2 linked regions of the Acetivibrio cellulolyticus CD2 genome follow. The protein of the gene in region 2 interacts with the protein of the main gene of each other region in a pairwise test. Links are inferred from orthologs where the notes say so. Each region holds a gene or a part of one and is shown on either strand. Other genes may lie near its edges. The genes, in order: ACECE_RS0209875 and topA.

Region 1 (6,524 bases), on a different replicon or contig from region 2:
GAAAAAAGTATTCGACTGGTACTATGCTCAAGGGTGTTCAAATGAAAATGAACTTCCAAAACTTTTCGTAGACGTCATAACAGAGGATGAGCTAAAGAACTTTCACTAAGGAATAGCTGAAATTATATTTTCAGCATTCCTAAAGTTCTTTAGCTTCCTTTTACAACTTACTCTTCATCCCAATTGTGGTAAACGTTCTGCACGTCATCCAAGTCTTCCAGATGCTCAATAAGCCTGTCCATAAACTCAATTTGTTTTGGGTCTGTAAGCTTGGTCATTGTCTGAGGTACCATTTCTACATCAGCTTCAACAAAATCGTAGCCCTTCTTTTCTAGGGCTTCTCTAACAGCTGAGAATTCATCCGGAGAAGTAGTAATCTCATAAACATCCTCGTCTGCAGTAAAATCTTCTGCACCAACCTCGAGAGCTTCCATCATAAGGTCGTCCTCTTTAATTTTGCCGTCTTTCTCAATAAGGATTACTCCTTTTTTGTCGAACATAAACGACACGCAACCGGTTGTCCCCAAATTGCCGCCAAATTTGTCAAAGAAATGCCTTACATCCCCAGCCGTCCTGTTTCTGTTATCGGTCATCGCTTCAACTATAACTGCCACACCTCCAGGTCCATAACCTTCATATACTATTTCCTCATAACTCGCGCTATCTACGTCACCGGCAGCTTTTTTTATACATCTGATAATATTATCATTAGGCATATTTGCAGCCTTTGCTTTCGCAATAACATCCTTCAGCTTTGAATTAGACTCAGGCTCAGGTCCTCCCTGTCTCACAACAATGGTAATTTCCCTGCCAAGCTTGGTAAATATTTTACCTTTCTGAGAATCGGTCTTTTCCTTTTTACGTTTTATATTGGCCCACTTTGAATGCCCTGACATAAAACACCTCCATAAAAACTTATAATTGGATAACAACTTTTAAGATAAATTATACCTCACTTTGGTTATATGATGCCAGATACGCACCCCCAAAATTTATCTAATGTTACTTTTGGTTATCTTTAAAACATATCCCTATAAAATTATAATATTAAAAACGCAATTTATAAAGTTTTTTTAAAATATATATTGCAATTTCAATTACTTTTTTAAAAAATGTATTTACAGATATGGAATTTTTATATAAAATATGTATGGTATTTTATGTATTTGTACCATTATTATGCTATTCTTTATGTACATTAATCGTTTTGTAAAATAATAACACTATAAGGATTGATGTTAATTGGCCATAAAACAAGCTTCAAATGTAATCATAAGAATTATTAATATTTTGATAATTGCATTGCTCTTAATTTTAAATTTGAGCTCCTTTATTGCATATAAAGAAGTTGGCATAGGTCTTTCCCCAAGTATTTTCCTCATACAGTTTAAGTATAATGTAGTTTTAGAAGGGGTTCTGCTTGGTGTACTTTTCTTAACAAATATAATAATGCTAAAAAATCAGTCTTCAAACACCAAAAAAGATGAAAAGCAAGAAGGTGAAGAATTAAACAAATACCAGAAGGAAATTGATGTTCAATATAAAGTATTAGAAAAAATTGCTTCACTTTACGATACTACCGTTAAATGCACCAATGAAAAATCTGAGTTCTTTTACAATATGTCCCACGAATTGAAAACTCCTTTAACTGTTATATTAGGTGCAATTCAGCTTATCGAGCAAAAAAACTCCGTTATAGAAGTTGACAGAAGAAAATCCAGTAAACACATAACAACTATAAAACAAAACTGTTATAGGCTCCTGCGATTAATTAACAATATGCTGGATTTAAGCCGCATTGAATCCGGTTACATAAAATCCAATATGATTAACTGCAATATTGTTTACCTTGTTGAAGAAATCTCACTGTCAGTTATACCGTATGCTGAACAAAAATCACTGACTATTGAATTTGATACTACGTCAGAGGAAATAATTTCTGCAGTCGACATTGATAAAATTGAAAGGATTATACTAAACCTCTTATCAAATGCTATTAAGTTTACAAATCCAGGAGGCAAAATTTCAATAACTGTATCAGCCAAAAATGATAAAGTGCATATTAGCGTAAAGGATACAGGTATCGGAATACCAAAAGATATGCTCCATAATGTATTTGAGCGTTACCAGCAGGTTGACAGCTCTTTGACAAAAGGAATTGAAGGAAGTGGTTTGGGGCTTTCTATAGTAAAGTCTTTTGTTGAGCTTCATGATGGAAATATAAAAGTAAAGAGCGAGCCGAACGTTGGCAGTGAATTCCACATTGATCTACCGATAAAACATATTGAATCATCTGACAGCAACCATTCAACTACTGGGCATGATAATCAGATGAGGATAATAGAGGCTATAAATATTGAGTTTTCGGAAATCTATCATATAGCCTCTTAATTAAGCTATTCCTTACCTTAGGGCTACAAGTACACATGCCTGTACGGCGTTTAGCCCCTTTTCATCAATTAAATCCATTATGCTATTATTATAAGTTCCCGGTTGAAACCATATATTACTTACTCCAACTTTTGCTGCTTCTTCAATTACTTCAATTCCCCTTTTTGGTGATACAACCATGTCAATTACTTCAGGAACCTCCGGTAATGAAGATAAATCCTTATAGCACTTATCTCCTTCAATCTCCTCATAATTCGGATTAACAGGATACACCGTATATCCATGAGATTTAAGCTTTTTATAAATCATATTCCCATACTTTTCCGGATTGTCATTAACTCCTATTACAGCCCATACTTTCTTTTCAAGCATTTCCTCTTCCATCATTTTATCCGCTCTCCTTCCTGCAGGACAGAAGTATTAATTTCGATATTTCATCATTCCTATAGAATTAGCTTTCCTTGCAAATCCAAAGTTATGTATGTATCGTCGCCTGGTTCAATAATTGCTCTGGCATTTGTCGCTTCAATCATAATATTAATAAATTTGTCGACTTCATCCACAAATACAAAAACGATTAATTCTACATCCTGTTCATATACAATATCTTTTATTGTATAGCCTTCAGAGATAAGTAAACTTTGTATCTTTCCGAATAAAGTATATTCAACAATAACGCTCATTTCCCTGCAAAGTTTTTTAACAACAACTCCTGCAGCTTCTACACCTAAAGCAGCACTTTTTCCATATGCACGAATAAGTCCTGCAGCACCGAGCAAAGTCCCTCCAAAATATCTGGTAACTACAACTGCAAGGTTCTGGACCTCCATCCGCTTTATTACTTCAAGCATTGGAAGACCTGCTGTACCCGAAGGTTCTCCAGCATCGCTAAACCTCTGTATAATATTGTTACCACCAATTGAATAGGCGTAAACATTGTGCGTAGCATCCCAGTATTTAGACTTTAAACCGTTTATAAACGACAACGCCTCTTCCTCATTTGATACAGGCTTTACAGAAGCTATAAACCTGGACTTCTTTTCTTCTATTTCACAAACTGCAGAATTAAAAACTGTTTTGTATTCCTTATCCAAATTAACCACCTTTAGTAATGAAGAAAATAACTTAAGCTACAATTTTTGCCCCTACTTATTTGATTTCAAAAAGCCACGCAAAAATTTGTAAGTTCTGTTTCATTCGTTAATATTTGTATTCTATAATTATAACCCATAAAGCTGATCACTACCAATAAAATATAAAAACTTATAATTAACAAAAAGTTCATAGAATTTAGTGCATAATGGTGTATAATATTAGTAGAGATTTTATTTCAGGAGGGATTATTTATGCAGCGTGTTGTCAAAGAACTTGCAAGTTGGGCAGCGTATATTGTTTCAGCCGTCTTAATCGGTTTAGCTATAAATACATTTGTTTTTCAGCCCACTCAAATCATCGGATGTTCTATGGAGTCTACATTTTATGAGAATGATAAAATTATGGTGAACAAACTTATACACACTTTTGGTTCTGTTCCGGAATATGGGGATGTTGTCATTATTGACAGCCGTGTTAATAGATCAAGAACACTTACAGATGACTTAACAGACAGTCTTAAATACAATGCAATTACAAGTATGATTACAAAAGAAAAACAAGATATTTTGTGGATTAAAAGAGTTATCGGCAAAGCTGGTGACACATTGGAATATATTGATGGCAAATTATATAGAAATGGAAAAGTCATTGAAGAACCATATATAAAAGAGCCAATGAACTATTTCGGTGACAAAAAGGTTGTCGTTCCTGAAGGAAATGTATTTGTTATGGGGGACAACAGAAATTCCAGCTGCGATAGCAGAATTATAGGCTGTGTTCCTCTTGATCACATTATAGGAAAGTATGCTTTTAAATTCTAAATTATTTTATTGTTATTATTCATAAATAAAGGACCATAAGCGCCAGACTACTGGACTCATGGTCCTTTTATTTTTATAACTATATTGTTCCTTCTCTAAACTTTGTAAATGACAAATTCACCAATGACTTATCCTGACTGTACTTCATCATGTTCATTGCTTCATCGATATTAACAAATACACTATCTTGATTGCCCTTTTCTTCAATAACTTTATCATTTTGGGATTTCATAATATACCAGGTAATTTTATTTAGGAATGGTGTTTGACGTGAAGTAGAAAAGCATTCATAACTTGTTTGACCTACTGTTGAAACTATTTCAGCTTGGACTCCGGACTCTCGGGTTATCTTTTCAAGGGCAACTTCATTTGGCAATTCTCCATTATGCAATACTTCTCGTGGAAGCACCCAGTCATCCCCGTTTTTGAGAAGGAGAACCTTATCTCCAGAGAACACAACGCCACCTGTAAAGCTCTTTACCAACATAGCAAAAACCCCTTTCATATTAAATTTACCTTCATTAGGAGAAATGATAAGGAATACATTAGTTCATATTCCCTATATAATATTATAATACTATACTGGTAAATTTTATTCAATTGTATTGGAAATATATTAAAAAATTATTTTTCAAACCTTGAATTTCTTTAAAGAATCCACCTTTGATTTCAACATTGAAACCTTTAAAAAGGTGCCTGATTCCTCATGACTCTGACTGATTATTTTTCCATTTTTATAAATATAAGATATTGCCCAACCTTCATGATACGGTATTAACAATTCAAGTTCCTCTTCATCCTGCCCAAGTACGTCGGTAATAGCCTTTAGCAAGTCCTCAAAGCCTTCTTTTGTAACTGCCGAAATTTCTATAACCTTACCCATAGGATTAAGTATCGGAGCTCTTTTTCTCTCCTCAAGCATGTCGACTTTGTTTAGAGCCATTACAATAGGTTTGCTTGAAGCGCCCAAAGCGTTCAAAATATTGTCTACCACCTCAATCTGCTCCTGAGCCTCATAACTCGTAACATCAACAACATGAATCAATACGTCTGCGTATACTGCCTCTTCCAATGTGGATTTAAAGGACTCTATCAGTTCATGCGGCAGTTTTCTTATAAATCCAACGGTATCAATAAGAAGGGCTTCTCTTCCGTTTGGAAGTTTAAGGTTTCTAGCTGTAGGGTCCAAAGTTGCAAAAAGCTTGTCCTCTGCAAGCACATCCGATTTGCAGAGAGTATTCATTAGAGTTGACTTGCCCGCATTTGTATAGCCAACTAAAGCCACAACCGGCAAAGAATCCCTATCTCTGCTTTTACGCATAAACCCTCTACGCTTTTCAACTTCAGAGAGTTCTGATTCAAGATAGCTTATCCTTCTCCTTATGTGCCGCCTGTCAACCTCCAGCTTCTTCTCTCCCGGTCCCCTTGTCCCAATACCTCCACCCAATCTCGATAGTTGATTTCCAAGACCTATAAGCCTCGATACCCTGTACTTTAACTGCGCAAGCTCTACCTGGAGCTTTCCCTCTTTTGACCTCGCCCGCTGGGCAAAAATATCTAAAATCAGCGTTGTTCTATCAATAACTTTTATTCCTACGAGCTCTTCAATATTCCTCAATTGAGCTCCTGAAAGCTCATCATCAAAAACAATCAGATCAATATCTAAAGCCTGCCTGATAAGACACAGCTCTTCCAATTTACCCCTGCCTATATAATAAGCAGAATCTATTCCCTGCCTTCTTTGAAGTATTTTCTTTACTACCTTTGCACCAGCTGTCCAAACAAGCTCTTCCAGTTCATCCAAGGATCTTTCGCCAATACTTTTGCCATTTACAATATTACCGGTTGAAGTCTCCAAAGCAACAAGAATAGCTCTTTCAGCATCTGCCTTATTAGCGTATAATGTATCACCAGCCGTTCTGTCAAGCTCTTCTATAAGATTCCAAAGCTCTACAAAACGATTATCATGCGCTTTAAAAGGACCATAGACCTGTGATTTGTTAAATTCGCCTCCATCAGATTTTTGGGGTATAGCGACAAAAATCTCTGTAATCTTTCCATCCATAACCCCAACTGCTACCATAGCATCAAGCCTCAATTTGAGCATGGAATTTATATCAACAAGTGAAACCATTCCGGCACCGTTTGGATGAGTATGGATGCATCTGACGCCCGAAAGCCTTGATTTATCCCTTCTGCCTTCTACTTCAGGAAGTG
Region 2 (6,530 bases):
ATCATCACCTGGTGGATATTATCAGTTTTACCGGCTGCAAAATCTTCCGTCAACGCAGTTGATTCCTTTTCCAAGTTACTGACGTTTGTTAGTGCATCCTTTAGGTAATTTGCAAAGCTACCTTCAACACTATCAGCTTTATCCGTGTTTGAAAGGCCAATTTTTGATAAGGATGGTATAGAATTGAAACCGCTAATACTATTAACAGCCATAACGTCCTCCTATGTATTCCTCATTGTTATCTTCCGATTTCCAAAGCCTTCATCGCCATACTTTTTGTTGTATTTATTGATGTTACATTTGCCTCATATGACCTTGTTGCAGAAATCATATTAACCATTTCAGTTAGTATGTCTACGTTTGGCATTTCGACATATCCATTTTCATCCGCATCAGGATGTCCAGGGTCATATATCTTCTTAAGCGCTGATGTATCTTCAGTAATTCTTGCAACTCTCACACCGCCGCCTACCATTTTCTTGCTGCTTTCATTCAAGTATTCGGAAAAAGGAGTATCAGATGACTTTTCTTCAAATACTACTACTTTTCTTCTGTAAGCAGTGCCGTTTTCAGTTCTTGTAGTATTTGCATTTGCAATATTTTGTGAAATTGTATCCATTCTCAGTCTTTGAGCTGTCAATCCTGATGCGCCGATATCAAGAGAGCTAAAATACCCCATTTATCATCATCGTCCTTCCTTGATTACTGATTTCATTCTGCTAAAACTACCGCTAATCCTCTGAATAAGTACTTCATATCTTATATTGTTCTCAGCCATTTGCGCCATTTCATTTTCGATATCAACATTATTTCCATCCAGTCTCATGTCAAGGGAACTCTTGTCTTCGGATACATTAATTTTCACTTCATCCGCACTGCTCCCACCAATTGCAATATGTCTTGGATCAGTTCTTCTTCCTTTAAAACTGCTGTTCTTGGAAATAGCATCACTCAATTGTTCTTCAAAACTTACAGTCTTTCTTTTATAGCCGGGAGTATCTACATTAGCAATGTTTTGTGCAATTACTTCGTTGCGTGTTGCAGTCGCATCCAGGGATTTTTCCAGAACTTTTGATCCAAATAAAATCCTATCCAGCATTAAAACGCCTCCTATTTTACAACTCTTCCCTGTCACCGTTAAAATGTGTATACAAATAAATATACCCAAAGTATATTTCGACATAACACGGTATTTTCCTTCACTATTTTTTTGATAAAATGTGGTAATATCAACACTTTAAAACATATTACAGGTTCATCTGATACCAAAACAACTAATGTTTTGAAAATAATTACATAAGAAACAACTTCTAAAAGCATTTAAAGCGGTAAACCTTTAAAAGTATATATAAAAGAAAAGTTAATCAAAATGAATAATCTCATGGTATATACATATAATGGCACATTACTTAAGTAGATATTAACATAACTTTTTTTAAAAAACAACTATTAATATAAAAAAAAAATTGTGTGACCTTCGCAAAAAATCAGCAAGCCTAGGCTTGCTGATTTTTTGCCGCGTCTATGGGAAATCCTGTCCCTGAGACGCTAAAAATGCCATCCATGGCATTTTTACTTCAAAATTTTCAAGCTTTCGGCAGCTGATTTTAATTGCTCAGGTCAAACAATTACCTCATTTGACACTAAAACAGGTGAATACCGAAATTTGGTTGATCTTTGATATCTTTGATTATGTTTAGAGCCCTTGTAGCTATCTCGAAGTTTTTCTTCCTTTTATCACGAATTCTAACATTAAGGCCCTCCATCAAACCAAAGTTGACATTCATTGGCTGAAAATCTTTTACATTCTGGTCAGAAATATAATTACTCAATGCACCAATTGCAGTACTTCTAGGAAATAAAACATCTTCCTTTCCAAGAAAATTCATAGCAGCATTAATTCCTGCAACCAATCCTGAAGATGCAGATTCTACATATCCCTCAACTCCGGTCATTTGGCCTGCGAAGTATAGGTTTTGATATTTTCTCATTCTGTAAGAAGCTTCAAGAACTTTTGGTGAGTTTATGAAAGTATTTCTGTGCATTACTCCATATCTAACAAATTCGGCATTTTCTAGTCCTGGAATCAGACCAAAAACCCTCTTTTGTTCCGGCCATTTTAAGCGGGTTTGAAATCCTACGATGTTAAAGAGTGTTCCCTCTGTATTATCCTGTCTCAATTGTACTACAGCATACGCTTCATTTCCGGTCTTTGGATCAACAAGACCTACAGGTTTTAGCGGACCAAACCTAAGAGTATCTACACCTCTTTTTGCCATAGTTTCAACAGGCATACAACCCTCAAACACCACTTCTTTTTCAAAATCCTTAACTTCTGCAAGCTCTGCATTAATAAGCTCATTCCAGAACTTATCATACTCTTCCCTATTCATTGGGCAGTTAATATAGTCCTCTGTACCCCTGTTATATCTGGCAGCCTTATAAGCCTTGTCCATATTAATAGACTCAAAAGAAACAATTGGAGCTGCTGCATCAAAAAAGTGAAGGTATTCCTCTCCGATCAAACTCATTAAGCTCTTTGACAAATCCTCTGAAGTCAACGGCCCTGATGCTACAACTGTAACTCCATTTGTAGGAATATCTTTTACCTCTTCATTGATAATTTCAATGTTCTCATTTTCACGCATCAAGTCAGTAACCATCTGTGAAAATTTACTCCTGTCAACAGCTAATGCTCCACCTGCAGGAACTCTTGTTGCATCGGCACACGTCATAATTATTGAATCAAGGAGTCTCATCTCTTCTTTCAAAAGCCCAACAGCATTTTCAAGCTGGTCAGACCTCAAGGAGTTGCTGCATACAAGCTCAGCATAAGTTTCAAGATGGTGAGCCGGCGAATAGGATTGGGGCTTCATCTCATAAAGCCTTACCTTTATCCCTCTTTTTGCTATCTGCCAGGCAGCTTCACATCCTGCCAGCCCAGCACCTATTACATTTATATAATCAGACATTTTCTATACCTTTCCCTAAAATCACATTATTCCTGTTCTTCGTCTTTCTTACTCTCTTCAACTTTTGTAAAATCACAAGTCTCATTACTGCATTTATAATGGGCTTTCTTAGCTGAGAACTTCTTAAGCAAAAAGTTTCCGCATTGTGGGCACATCTCTTTAGAATGCATATCCCAACTCATAAAACTGCAGGTAGGATTATTCTCGCAACCCAAATACTTTTTACCCTTTTTAGACTTCTTGATATATACCTTTCCACCACATTTGGGACAATTAACTCCAGTCTCCTCAAGAATAGGCCTTGCATTTCTGCATTCCGGAAATCCCGGACATGCCAGAAACTTTCCATACCTACTCATCTTTATGACCATATTTCTTCCGCATTTCTCACATATTTCATCTGTAACTTCATCCGGAACTTCAACATTTCCGATTTGTGCTTCTGCTTCCTGCAAAACAACAGCAAACTGCGGATAGAACCCCTTCATTACATCTACCCATTTTTTGAAACCTTCTTCAACATCATCGAGTTTCTTTTCTAACTGGGCTGTAAATTCTATATCAACTATATCCTGAAAATAATTTTTCATGATGTCGTTAACTATCTTACCCAATTCTGTAGGCAGCAAAGTCTTGGCATCCTTAACAACATAGCCCCTTGCAAGTATAGTTGTAATTGTAGGAGCATAAGTACTCGGCCTGCCTATACCCTTTTCTTCAAGAGTCTTTACCAAACTAGCTTCGGTATATCTTGGAGGCGGCTGAGTAAAATGCTGCTTGGGATCTATTTTTTTCTGCTTTACCTCTTCACCTTCAACAAGGTCAGGTACATTGTTTTCTCCTTCTTCGCCTTCCTCATCCTTGCCTTCTAAGTATAAAACTATGAAACCCTGGAATTTTAAAATTTGCCCATTCGCTCTAAAAGTATAGTCACCTACTGTTATATCGGTATTTATTGTATCATACTCCGCTGAAGACATCTGGCTTGAAACAAATCTGGACCAGATAAGCTTATAGAGTTTATATTGCTCCTTTGTAAGCGAATCCTTAATTGAATCCGGTTCCATTGTAACCTGTGAAGGTCTTATACACTCATGCGCGTCCTGCGAAGCAGATTTATTTTTAAATACACGTTTTTCTTCCGGAACATACTTTTGACCGTACTTTTCCTTTATAAAATTTAAAGCATCCTGCTGTGCTTCAGCAGAAATTCTTGTAGAATCGGTACGGATATAAGTGACAAGACCGATTGCTCCAACTCCTTTTATTTCAACACCTTCATAGAGCTGCTGTGCTACAATCATAGTTTTCTTGGTTGTAAAACCCAGTTTTCTTGCAGCCTCCTGCTGCATAGTGCTGGTAATAAAAGGTGGTGCAGGAGACTTCTTTTTTTCACCCTTTTTAATTTTTTGTACAATAAATGGCTTATCTTTTATATTATCAAGTATCTTTTTTACATCATCTTCATTTTTTAATTCTACCTTTTTGCCGCCAGTTCCGTAAAATTTGGCATCAAAAGAACCTTTTCCACCCTTCTTTTCGAGTTTGGCATCAATAGTCCAATACTCTTCAGGTATAAAGTTCTCTACCTCTTCTTCCCTATCACAAATTAATCTTGTAGCGACTGATTGAACTCTACCTGCACTAAGTCCCTTCTTGACCTTCTTCCATAATATAGGGCTTATCTTATAACCAACTATCCTATCCAAAATTCTTCTGGCCTGCTGGGCATCAACAAGATCGAGGTCAATTTCCCGAGGCTCCTTGATAGCATTTTTAACAGCATTCTTGGTAATTTCATTAAATGTAACTCTGCACTTCTCAGAATTATCTATATTCAATAAATGGGCCAAATGCCATGAAATAGCTTCACCTTCTCTATCAGGGTCGGTCGCCAGATAGATCTTTTTTGCACTTTTGGCTTCCTTCTTCAACTTGGAAATAACGTCTCCCTTTCCTCTGATAGTGATATACTTAGGTTCAAAATCATTCTCAATGTCTATACCAATCTGACTTTTTGGCAAATCCCTCACATGCCCTACAGAAGCTACTATTTTATAATCCTTGCCCAAAAACTTTCCAATTGTGTGCGCTTTTGCAGGTGACTCAACAATAACTAACTTATCAGCCATCTTTTTCCTCCAGTCATGTTTGTCTACATTCTTTGCAAAATTCTTATTCTTTACATCTCCAAATACTTCCGAATAAGGTTTATCTTTATATAAACTGCTCAAATCTAATTTTTAAATTAAAACTTATATACTCAATTACTATATTATAATATTATGTATTGGCATATTACAATAAAAATATCTTAGGCATTAAGGCCAATTAAATTTTGAATTAAATATAACTTCATCTATTGTTTTTGCTTAAGGCTTATTTTATGCCATACAGTCATGCAAAAACGATAAGGAAATATTCGCCATTCCTTACAACTTTAACTTATACACCTTTCCTGGAAGCTGTTCGACAAGCCCTTTTAACTCCAGCATTACAATTACTGAATTTATTACTTTAATATTTAAACCAGTTTTATTGGCTATAATATCAATATGCGTTGGCTCTAATTTCAAACATTCCACAATTTTCACTTCATCTTTATCAAGTCCCTTTAGCAATTTATCATCTTTAAGCTTTTTTGTAAAGGAATCCTTGTTATTATCATTAAAATATGCACCAATTTCTTCTAATATATCTTCTAAGGAAGTAACCATTTTGGCTCCTTCTTTAATCAGTTTATTAGTTCCGGTACTATTAAGGCTGTTTACATTACCAGGCAATGCGAACACTTCGCGTCCCTGTTCTAATGCAAAATTTGCTGTAATAAGCGACCCGCTGCGTTCCCCTGCTTCAATTACTATCACGCCCATAGATATACCGCTGATAATTCTGTTTCTTGCAGGAAAATTACCCGCAACAGGCTGAGTTCCGGGTAAAAACTCTGACAAACAAGCCCCATTTTCAATTATATTTTCCATAAGCTTTTTATTCTCATAAGGATACACTATGTCAAGTCCACAACCTAGAACAGCTACAGTTTTTCCCCCAACACTCAAAGCCCCTTTGTGTGCAAACGTGTCGATTCCTCTTGCCATGCCACTTACAACAGTTATACCGCACCTTGAAAGCTCTCGAGACACAACTTCAGCCATATTTAACCCATATGAGGTAGCTTTTCTTGATCCAACCACTGCAAGATACTTTTCTTGTTTTGTCATATTTCCCTTCATGTACAGTGTAATAGGCGGATCATAAATGTTCTTCAAATATTCCGGGTAATTTTCATCTTTAATTGTTACTATTTTTATATCATTTGCATTAATATTTTCAATATGCTTCTTTACTTTCTCTTTATTGCCTTTATTCACCAAATTTTCAACATCTGTCCGGCTCAAAAATGAAAAAGAAGCAAAATCTAGCTCCTTGGCTGTAAAGACATTATAAGGATCTTCGAAAAAATCAAGCAGCTTTTTACTTTTTACTGCACCGATTCCAGGTATGGAACCAAGCCAAACCCAATATTCCATATTATCGTGCATTTAAAAAACCCCTTGT

The links.
Region 1: the proteins of topA (region 2) and ACECE_RS0209875 interact in binary tests that used the Escherichia coli proteins (3 or more experiments, as listed by UniProt). The link is inferred for Acetivibrio cellulolyticus CD2 from one-to-one orthologs.

What each region holds. Positions count from the first base shown.
Region 1 is NZ_JH556653.1:1,771,285-1,777,808, forward strand. Bases 1,661-4,579 are described here. They hold ACECE_RS0209875 (YigZ family protein), read right to left. Parts: upstream 3,486-4,579; coding sequence 2,835-3,485; downstream 1,661-2,834. Other genes in these bases: ACECE_RS0209865 (sensor histidine kinase), read left to right, coding at 1,661-2,391; ACECE_RS0209870 (CoA-binding protein), read right to left, coding at 2,404-2,778; lepB (signal peptidase I), read left to right, coding at 3,738-4,307; ACECE_RS0209885 (NUDIX domain-containing protein), read right to left, coding at 4,387-4,579. Outside these bases: ACECE_RS0209855 (hypothetical protein), read left to right, coding at 1-109; ACECE_RS0209860 (YebC/PmpR family DNA-binding transcriptional regulator), read right to left, coding at 168-896; more of ACECE_RS0209865, read left to right, coding at 1,303-1,660; more of ACECE_RS0209885, read right to left, coding at 4,580-4,812; GTPase HflX, read right to left, coding at 4,939-6,524.
Region 2 is NZ_JH556658.1:41,130-47,659, reverse strand. What follows is about bases 2,552-5,476. They hold topA (type I DNA topoisomerase), read right to left. Parts: upstream 5,105-5,476; coding sequence 2,999-5,104; downstream 2,552-2,998. Other genes in these bases: dprA (DNA-processing protein DprA), read right to left, coding at 5,405-5,476; trmFO (methylenetetrahydrofolate--tRNA-(uracil(54)-C(5))-methyltransferase (FADH(2)-oxidizing) TrmFO), read right to left, coding at 2,552-2,972. In the rest of the region: flagellar hook-basal body complex protein FliE, read right to left, coding at 1-212; flagellar basal body rod protein FlgC, read right to left, coding at 239-679; flagellar basal body rod protein FlgB, read right to left, coding at 686-1,099; more of trmFO, read right to left, coding at 1,644-2,551; more of dprA, read right to left, coding at 5,477-6,514. UniProt on the Escherichia coli protein: Releases the supercoiling and torsional tension of DNA, which is introduced during the DNA replication and transcription, by transiently cleaving and rejoining one strand of the DNA duplex.